DNA from 3 places in the Nocardia sp. NPDC057668 genome. Region 3 is predicted to be linked to each of the others. Evidence: riboswitches for the same ligand, from Rfam matches in the RefSeq annotation. Region 3 holds a riboswitch; each other region holds the start of a gene.
The links. Region 3 has a riboswitch for cobalamin ahead of glyA (serine hydroxymethyltransferase). Riboswitches for the same ligand answer to the same signal wherever they lie in the genome.
Positions count from the first base shown of each region.

Region 1: linked by a shared signal. The riboswitch ahead of metE (5-methyltetrahydropteroyltriglutamate--homocysteine S-methyltransferase) and the one ahead of glyA (serine hydroxymethyltransferase) in region 3 are both predicted to bind cobalamin.
Region 2: linked by a shared signal. The riboswitch ahead of ACFVBH_RS05660 (methylenetetrahydrofolate reductase) and the one ahead of glyA (serine hydroxymethyltransferase) in region 3 are both predicted to bind cobalamin.

Region 1 covers NZ_JBHVIC010000001.1:2,103,165-2,106,435, forward strand. The annotation lists gene ACFVBH_RS09695 (pyruvate carboxylase) at 1-805, opposite strand, end outside; cobalamin riboswitch at 1,074-1,271, shown strand; gene metE (5-methyltetrahydropteroyltriglutamate--homocysteine S-methyltransferase) at 1,414-3,271, shown strand, end outside.
Region 2 covers NZ_JBHVIC010000001.1:1,208,311-1,211,581, reverse strand. The annotation lists gene ACFVBH_RS05670 (family 2A encapsulin nanocompartment shell protein) at 1-542, opposite strand, end outside; gene ACFVBH_RS05665 (class I SAM-dependent methyltransferase) at 806-1,546, opposite strand; cobalamin riboswitch at 1,752-1,986, shown strand; gene ACFVBH_RS05660 (methylenetetrahydrofolate reductase) at 2,123-3,130, shown strand.
Region 3 covers NZ_JBHVIC010000001.1:576,611-579,881, forward strand. The annotation lists gene ACFVBH_RS02720 (helix-turn-helix domain-containing protein) at 1-1,107, opposite strand, end outside; gene ACFVBH_RS02725 (hypothetical protein) at 1,347-1,700, shown strand; cobalamin riboswitch at 1,775-1,974, shown strand; gene glyA (serine hydroxymethyltransferase) at 2,101-3,271, shown strand, end outside.

The DNA of each region.
Region 1 (3,271 bases), 1.5 Mb from region 3:
TGTACCCGATCTGCTTCGCGAACGCGACGGCGTCGGCGCAGATCTTGTCCCGCAATGCGGGATCCAGGTTCGGGGCGGGCGCCATCTCGATCACCTTCTGGTGGCGGCGCTGCAGCGAACAGTCGCGCTCGTAGAGGTGAATGACGTTGCCCTGCTGATCGCCCAGGATCTGCACCTCGATGTGGCGGGGGTTGATGACCGCCTGCTCGAGGAACACCGTGGGATCGCCGAACGCCGACTCCGCTTCGCGCGCAGCCGCTTCGATGGCCTCGCGCAACTGCGCGGGGTCCCCGACCCGGCGCATGCCGCGCCCGCCGCCGCCGGCCACGGCCTTGACGAAGACCGGGAACTCCATGGACTCCGACGCCTTCAGGAGCTCGTCCACGTCCGCGGACGGCTTGCTCGAGGCCAGCACGGGCAGTCCGGCTGCCTTGGCCGCGGCGATGGCCGTGGCCTTGTTACCGGTCCATTCGAGGATCTCCGCCGACGGCCCGATGAAGGTGATGCCCTCGCGGGCGCACGCGGCCGCGAGATCCGGGTTCTCGGAAAGAAAACCGTAACCCGGGTAGATCGCGTCGGCGCCGGAAGTCTTGGCCGCCTTGATGATCTCCTCGATCGACAGGTACGCGCGCACCGGATGACCCGGCTCGCCGATCTGATAGGCCTCGTCGGCCTTCAACCGGTGCACCGAGTTGCGGTCCTCATAGGGGAATACCGCGACGGTGCCGATGCCGAGTTCGTAGGCCGCGCGGAAGGCGCGAATGGCGATCTCGCCGCGGTTGGCGACCAGGACTTTGGAGAACATTCGCCTAAGGTACCTGCCCCGGCAAGCCGAACGAGCATCGAAGTACGGTTCGCAGCAATCTTCACAGTCACATACCGGTCGGTTGCGAATTTGTGTTCATCACCTGGACACATAGCCGATCGTGAGGTCCGCGCGCCGCGGTCCGCCGGATTCGCCGACTTGCTAACCCGAGGCAGTGAACGACCGCCCCGCACCGACCGGCCCCGAGGTGCCGATATGCTCGCGGGGCAATCGGTTCGCCGGGTGCGATCCAGCGATCGCGGCCGGCGTCGAAGCCGAACCTCTCGATCTCGGGCGGCTCGGTGAGAGGGAACCCGGTGAGAATCCGGGACTGTCCCGCAGCGGTATGCAGGAACGACCGCCGTCATGAGCACTGGGAAGCCTCCTGGGAAGCGACGGCCAGTAGGTCGGCCGATTCGGCCGGTGCCCGCGAGTCCGAAGACCTGCCGAATGCGCCGGATACGCCGTATCCGGCGGTCTCCGCCTCGTGGATTGGGTGGACGGACCGGCGGTTCCCGCACGCCGTGTACCGGCGTGCTCTCGGATGCCCGGGTTCGATTCCTACCCGCGGCGGTGGCCAGTGGCTTTCCAACACTGGAGACACACCTGTGACCAGCACTGCACCGTTCACCGCAACGGTTCTCGGGCTACCGCGCATCGGGCCCAAGCGTGAACTCAAGAAGGCCGTCGAGTCCTACTGGGCGGGACGCGTCGACGCCGGCGAGCTGCGGCGCGTCGCGCGCGATCTGCGCACCGCTCAGCTGACCGCCGCGGTCGAGGCCGGGTTGGACTCGGTGCCGGTCGGCACCTTCTCCTACTACGACCAGATGCTCGACACCGCCGTGCTCTTCGGTGCGCTGCCGCCCCGGGTGGCCGGCATCGACGATCCGCTGGACGCGTACTTCGCCGCCGCGCGCGGCAACGCGACGGTCGAACCGCTGGAGATGACCAAGTGGTTCGACACCAACTACCACTACCTGGTTCCGGAGCTGGGCGCCGAGACCGAGTTCTCCCTGCACCCGGACAAGCTGCTGACCGAACTGGCCGAGGCCATCCAGCTCGGGGTGCCCGCGCGCCCGGTGGTCATCGGGCCGCTGACCTTCCTGAAGCTGGCCAAGGACGCCGCGGGTGATCCGCTGGCCCGCGTCGACGCGCTGCTGCCGCACTACGTGGAACTGCTCCGGCAGCTCGCGACCGCGGGCGCGGGCTGGGTGCAACTCGACGAGCCGGTGCTGGTCACCGACCTGAGCGCGGACGAGCTGGCACTGGCCGGGCGCGTCTACAGCGAGCTGTCCGCCGCGGCGGACCGTCCGAAGATCCTGGTGGCGACCTACTTCGGCACCCCGGGCGCGGCACTTCCGGTGCTGGCCTCCACCGAGGTCGAGGGCATCGCCGTGGACTTCGTCGCCGGTACGACCGTCGACGAGGTCGCCGCGGTGACCACCCTCGGAACCAAGGTCCTGGTGGCCGGGGTGGTCGACGGCCGCAACGTGTGGCGGGCGGACCCGGACAAGGCGCTGGGCACCCTGGCCACGCTGCTGGGCAGCACCGGCGCGCTGGTGGTCTCGACCTCCAGTTCGCTGCTGCACGTGCCGTATTCGCTGGACGCGGAATCCGATATCGACCCCACGCTGCGGTCGTGGCTGGCTTTCGGCGCGGAGAAGATCGCCGAGGTTCGACTGCTGGCGACGGCGCTCCATGAGGGGACCGCCGTCGTCGCAGCGGATTTGGCGACCGCGCGCGCCGCGCTGGCCTCGCGCGCCGCCGATCCGCGCCTGCGCGACGACACCGTGCGCGCGCGGCTGTCCGCGCTGGGCGAGTCGGCGACCCGCCGCTCCCCCGCGGCCGAGCGCCGGGTGCTGCAGGCCGAGCGGCTGCCGCTGCCGCTGCTGCCGACCACCACGATCGGCTCGTACCCGCAGACCCCGGCGATCCGCAAGGAGCGCGCCGCGCTGGTCAAGGGCGACATCACCCCGGAGCAGTACCGCGAGCGCATGCGCGCGGAGATCGCCGATGTGATCGCGCTGCAGGAGAAGCTGGGCATCGACGTGCTGGTGCACGGTGAGCCCGAGCGCAACGACATGGTGCAGTACTTCGCCGAGCAGCTGCACGGCTTCCACTCCACCGCCAACGCGTGGGTGCAGTCCTACGGCACCCGCTGTGTGCGCCCGCCGATCCTGTTCGGCGACGTCACCCGCACCCGGCCGATGACGGTCGAATGGATCGAGTACGCGCAGTCGCTCACCGACAAGCCGGTCAAGGGCATGCTGACCGGGCCGGTGACGATTCTGGCGTGGTCGTTCGTGCGCGACGATCAGCCGATCGAGGACACCGCGCGCCAGGTCGCGCTGGCGATCCGGGACGAAACGGTGGATCTGCAGGCCGCGGGCATCCGGGTCATCCAGGTGGACGAGCCCGCCCTGCGCGAGCTGCTGCCGCTGCGCGCGGAAGACAAGGCGAACTACC
Region 2 (3,271 bases), 630 kb from region 3:
GGGTGGGTGAGGAAGAAGCCGGGCTCCTTCCAGACCTTGGCGATGAGATTGTCCAGATCGTCGGGCGTGGGCGGGCCCGCGATGGTCGAGATCCGTTGCTTCTTCGGCGTATTGGCGATCAGCCCGTAGTCGGGGCTGTTGATCAGCTCGCCTTCCTGATGCTCCTTGATGGCCTCGATGGTCAGGCGCAGCTGCTGGGAGATCTGGTCGTGCGGGCTGGAATACAGGTCCGAGACCCGGGTGTGCACGTCGAGGATCGTGTGCACGGCCTTGAGCCGATACTCGCGCGGATCCTTCTCGTAGTCGATGAAGGTCTCCGGCAGCGGGGACTCGTCGTAGTTGTCGCACTTGATGTCGACGGTCTGCTCGTGCGTCACCCGGTTGCGCCGGTAGATGCCGGCTTCCACCGGCACCCAGCTCAGCAGATGGACCAGCCACCGCGGGGTGATGGACTCCATCTGCGGAACGGTCTTGGTGGCATTGGCGAGTGTCCGAGCAGCCTCGTCGCCCAGTGCCACCGGTTGCGGCACGGTACTTGTCATGAAAACCGCCTTCAATTAGGCAAATTGGGGGTTACCGACGGGACGGAATACTAACTCCGGGATCCGCCGCTGTCCTGATGAACAGAACGGCGGGCGTGTCCTGGAAGTTTGCTGGCAAAGGCGCGATTCGATGCCGTTCGTGCCTTCGATGTGAACGGGTGCACACCGCGATGTAGACACCGCGAGCTAACAGTGAGGAAACCGTAATTGCGCGGTAACGAATTCGGGGGAGGCGCGCACGGAAACCGCTGCGGCCGCGCGCCTCAGCGCACGCCCACGAGCACCGCGTCGGTGATCGAGCGCCACGCGACCCCGGCTTCGGCGAACCCCGCCGCCCAGACGTGGTCGAGATGCCAGTCCAGGGTCTGCGGCACGCCCCGCGGCCGGTTGTCGAGAATGGCGCGACTGGCGGCCAGCTCGTTGCTCAGCCGCGGATCATCGGCGATTCCGGCCCACCACTGTTCCCAGTCCGGCACGCCCTCGGCCCGCACCCGCTCCTGATGCCCGCGCTGAATCCGCTCGTCCAGCGCGTTCAGCAGCGGGGTCCGCGGATCGGGCATGTGGTCGGCGTTGAGGAACAGCCCGCCCGGGCGCAGCAGCGCCGGCAGGTCCCGGTAGAGCCTGGCCAGGTCGTCGGGCTGCATCCAGTGCGTGGCGGTCGCGGTCGCGATGACGTCGAACGGCTCGGCGGTCAGCGCACTCGACCACGCCGGATCTTCCAGGTCCGCCACGACGAAACTGACGCGCGGATCATCGGCGAAGGACCCGCGCGCCATCGCCAGCAGCGTCGGATCCCGATCCACCGCAACCGAACTCGACTCGGGCAGCCGGGCGAACAGCCGCCGGGTGATGGTGCCGGTCCCGCAAGCCAGATCCAGCACCCGCGGCGCCTTCCCGGCGCTCGCCTCGACCAGATCCAGCATCACCCGGAATCGCTCCTCGCGATCGGGCATGTACAACTCCTGCTGCCGATCCCAACTCTCCTGCCACGCTTCCCAATTCACGCCTTCTCCAGTGGTCTGATCAGCGGCTTCGGACCGGACGCAGACTACGCGGCGGACCGGGCGCGGCGTCCCCGCGACACGCGCTCGCGGCGCGCCGGAGCGCGCGGGGGAGGGGGTGTGGTTGTCGGCGGCGGTACCACTTCGCTATATTCGCCTGCGCAGCTGGTTCGCCGGAGGCGGTATCGAGGAGCCCCTGATCCGTCCGAAGGCGTCGAAGCCCGGTGGTGCGTTCGCGTGCCGCCCGGGTGAGAGGGAACCCGGTGGAAATCCGGGACTGTCCCGCAGCGGTGAGTGGGAACGACAGCCGTCATTCCGCACTGGGCGCGATGCCTGGGAAGCGATGGCCGATAGGACCAGCCCCGGCACGAGCACCGGGGCCGACCCGGGTCACGGGTCGATGCCCACGAGTCCGAAGACCTGCCGTTGCGCTGGATACGTCGTATCCGGCGGTTGTCGCCTCGTGGATCGGGTGGCACGCCGAGCGGGACCGGGCGTCGCACGACGCCGCGCAATGGGCTCCTTCAGCGTGCACTCGCAATGAGGTGGCCATCGGCATGCTGACCATGGAGCTCACCAATGACGAACTCGGACAACACTTTCGCAGCCGTGCCCGGCTGCGCCCCGACCGCCCGTGTCGCGCCGCTCGCGGCCGCTCGCGCCTCGGTCGTGCAGAGCCTGCGGATCCATTCCGGGGCGCGGGTGCCCTTCTCGGTGGAATTCAATCCGCCGCGCGACGCCGCCGGAGAAGCGCGACTGTGGCGCACGGTCCGCGAGTTCGAGCGCATGCATCCGGCCTTCGTCTCGATGACCTATGGCGCGGGCGGCTCCACCAAGGACCGCACCGCCCGCATCACCGGCCAGCTCGCCCAGCAGACCACCCTGCTGCCGGTGGCGCACCTGACCGCGGTCGGGCACAGCATCGCCGAACTGCGCGCGCTGGTCGGCTCCTACGCCGACTGCGGCATTCGCAACATCCTGGTGCTGCGCGGCGATCCGCCGGGCGATCCGCTCGGCGCCTGGGAGCGTCATCCCGACGGGGTGGCGTACGCCGAGGAACTGGTGCGCATCGTGCGCGACCTCGGTGACTTCAAGGTCGGGGTGGCCTCGTTCCCGCAGGGGCATCACCGCTCACCGGACCTGGCCACCGACACCGCCCACCTGGCCGCCAAACTTCGCGCCGGCGCGGACTACTCGATCACCCAGATGTTCTTCGACGTCGAGCACTACCTGCGCCTGCGCGACCGGGTGGCCGCGCACGACCCGATCGAAGGCGCCAAGCCGATCATTCCCGAGCTGATGCCGATCACCTCCCTGCGCACCGTGCAGCGGGCGGTCGAGCTGTCCGGTCGCGAACTCCCGCCGGCGGTGCTGGCACGGCTGCGGCGGGCCGCGGGGGACGGTCCGGAAGAGAACAAGGCCGCGGTGCGCGCCGCGGGCATCGAGATCGCGACCGAGATGGCGCAGCGCCTCATCGACGAGGGCGCGCCCTGCCTGCACTTCATCACGCTCAATTTCGCGAAGGCGACGACCGAGGTGCTGACCAATCTCGGCTACCGCGTGACCGCGGCTCCGCTCAGCGCCTGAGAAACCGGCGGCGGGTCCGGAAACCCGGACCGGGCCCGGCAACCGGCTGGCTCTGAGATCTGCATTACGCTAGCCTAACCTAAATCGGATGAGGTTAGGCTACGTTTACTACGTAAGTGTGTGCTGATCAGCGATTACGTT
Region 3 (3,271 bases):
CATCGGGTGGTAGCGGGTCAGCGAGGGCGAGATGTTCTTGGCGGTGTGCAGCGCGTCCAGGACCATGGCGCGATCGCCGTGCAGCAGGTAGGCGCGGGCGAGATCGATGTAGTGGTGCCCGGACCGCGAGCGCGGGGTGCCGGGCGGAATGTACAGTCCGTCAGCTCTTTTCAGCGCTTCTCCGCCATCCATCAACTCCACCGCCAGGGCTACGGACCAGATGCCGGCATTGGTCGGGCCGAATACCAGGACCTCGTCGCGATCGTGCCCGACGCGCTTGGCCGTCGCCTCGGCCTCGGCCAGATGCGAATCGGCCAGATCCCGGTTTCCGGCCCGCGCGGCCGCCAGCCCGGATTGCAGATGCAGTCCGCCCCAGGCGATGAGGTCGCGATCGGCGCCCGCCCGCAACGCCGCCTCAAGTTCGGCGCGGCACTGCTCCAGGAAGATCAGCGCGGTCTTCCAGTCGCCGCCGTTGGTCAGCAGGCTGGCGCGATGGAACTGACTGGCCGCGATCCACAGCGGATCGCCACTGGCGGTGGCGGCCCACGTCATTCGGTCGACGGCGCTGGCGGCCAGGTCGATGTAGCCGAGTTTGTGGGCCAGGCTGCGCACGTTGTAGTACAGCTCGGCCAGCACGACGAACGCGCGATCGCGCTCGTGACCATGACTGCGGTGCACCAGAACTCGTGTTTCGGTGAGCAGGGCGGGCAGCAGCGCGGCCAGTTTCGGCGCGGCGGCGTCGCGGCGGTAGCGGCGGGCCTCGATGGCGGCGGCGGCGAGGGCGGCGACCGGGCGCACCTCGATCTCGGAGTCGGCCAGGTCGTAGGCGGCGAGTTCGTTGCGCAGCAGCGCGATCGCGCCGTGCAGCTCCCGGTCCTCCACGCTGGTCGGCACGAACGGCTGGCCGAGCAGTTCGGCGGTGCTGGTGCGCAGCGCTTTCGCGCTCGCGGCGATGAAGGCCGGGGTGGCCGCGCGGCGGCCCTGTTCCACGGCGCTGATCAACGAGGTCGACAGTCCTGTCTCCATGGACAATCGGGCCTGGGTCCATCCCCGGAGCTTGCGGCCCTGCGCGACGCGCGAGCCCACCCCGGCCGATTCCTCACTCATCACGGCCTCGATTCAAGCGGTTCCCCGGTATCGAGACTGCCACAAATTGTGTGAGTCCGCCGGGAGTAGCGGGAGCAGGCTGGATACAGCGACCAGCGCCGGAGCGGTTCGTCCGATTTGTCGAATCTGCGGCGCGACAGGCGCACTCGATGAATTCCCGCACCGAAGGAATCGGACATGGAACGCATGCGCGCCGGCGAGGATCCACGGCCCTTCGCCGCTGTTGGGGGGTGCCGGTGATGTTCGACAGTCCGAAGGCCCTCGGATTCTTGAACAAGGACGTCTCCGGCGTGCGGCAGCCGTGGGACGAGCGCCTGATCCGCAGCGCCGCCGCCCGGCTCGGGTACGACCTGTCCAAAATCCTGGTGTTCGACGCCCATACCCAGGAATGGGTGCATCGCCTGCGGGTCGCGGTGACCCGCACGGGCGCGAGCGCGGTGTTCGTCCCCACCGTCGAGCACTTCGACGCCGCGGTCGTCCCCACCGGTCTGGTCGCGGTGGTCGACGTGATCACGGTCGAACCCGAGGAAACCTACGCGCGCGGTGGCGCGGGCGAGCCGGGACACCCGGAAGCCCCCGGCGCCCGGGCGTGATCACCGATGCCTATCCTGGTGGCGCAGCTGGTTCGCTTGCGATGTGGCCGACGGAGCCCCTGACCCATCGCGAGTGTCGAAGCCCGAGCGGCGGTCACGCCGACGGGTGAGAGGGAACCCGGTGAGAATCCGGGACTGTCCCGCAGCGGTGAGCAGGAACGACCGCCGTCACACGCACTGGACCCGGGTCCGGGAAGCGACGGCCAGTAGGTGGACCCCGCGCGGGGACCGGTGCCCGCGAGTCCGAAGACCTGCCCGCTGTACCGGATACGCCGTATCCGGTGGTCGTCGCCTCGTGGACCGGGCGTATCACCGATCAGCACCGGCCCGGCGGGCGCGGGCGTCGGTCGTGCGCGCGGATAGGGCGGCGATCCTTCGCACCGCCACCCTGGAGCTTCCCGTGACCACCTCGAAAACCCGTCCGGCATCGGTCGATACGCAATCGCTCGGTGAACTCGATCCCGAGCTCGCCGCCGCCATGGCGGGCGAACTCGCCCGCGAGCGCGACACCCTGGAAATGATCGCCTCGGAGAACTTCGTGCCGCGCGCGGTGCTGCAGGCGCAGGGCAGCGTGCTCACCAACAAGTACGCCGAGGGCTATCCGGGCCGGCGCTACTACGGCGGCTGCGAGCACGTCGACGTGGTGGAGACCCTGGCCCGCGAGCGCGCCAAGGAACTGTTCGGGGCCGAATTCGCCAATGTCCAGCCGCATTCGGGCGCACAGGCCAACGCCGCGGTGCTCATGGCGCTGATGAACCCGGGCGAGAAGCTGCTCGGGCTGAACCTCGCGCACGGCGGTCATCTCACGCACGGCATGAAGCTGAACTTCTCGGGCAAGCTGTACGAGGTGCACGCGTACGGTGTCAGCGAGCGGGACCATCGGATCGACATGGACGAGGTCCGCGGTATCGCGCTCGAGGCGCGGCCCAAGGTGATCGTGGCGGGCTGGTCGGCCTACCCGCGGCATCAGGACTTCGCCGCGTTCCGCGAGATCGCGGACGAGGTCGGGGCGTACCTGTGGGTGGACATGGCGCATTTCGCCGGTTTGGTCGCCGCGGGCGTGCACCCCTCCCCCGTGCCGCACGCCGACATCGTGTCCTCCACCGTGCACAAGACCCTCGGCGGGCCGCGTTCCGGGCTCATCCTCGCGAAGCAGGAATTCGCGAAGAAGCTGAACAGCGCGGTCTTCCCGGGTCAGCAGGGCGGCCCGCTCATGCACGCCATCGCCGCCAAGGCCGTGTCCTTCAAGATCGCCGCGGGCGCGGAGTTCGCCGATCGCCAGCTGCGCACCCTGTCCGGGGCGAAGATCCTGGCCGAGCGGCTGAGCGGCGCGGATGTGACCGAGCGTGGCATCACCGTGCTCACCGGCGGGACCGATGTGCACCTGGTGCTGGTGGATCTGCGGCACTCCGAGCTCGACGGTCAGCAGGGCGAGGATCTGCTGCACGAGATCGGAATCACGGTGAACCGCAACGCCGTTCCGTTCGACCCTCGTCCGCCGATGGTCACCTCCGGGCTGCGGATCGGCACGGCCGCACTGGCCACGCGCGGGTTCGGCGATGCGGAGTTCA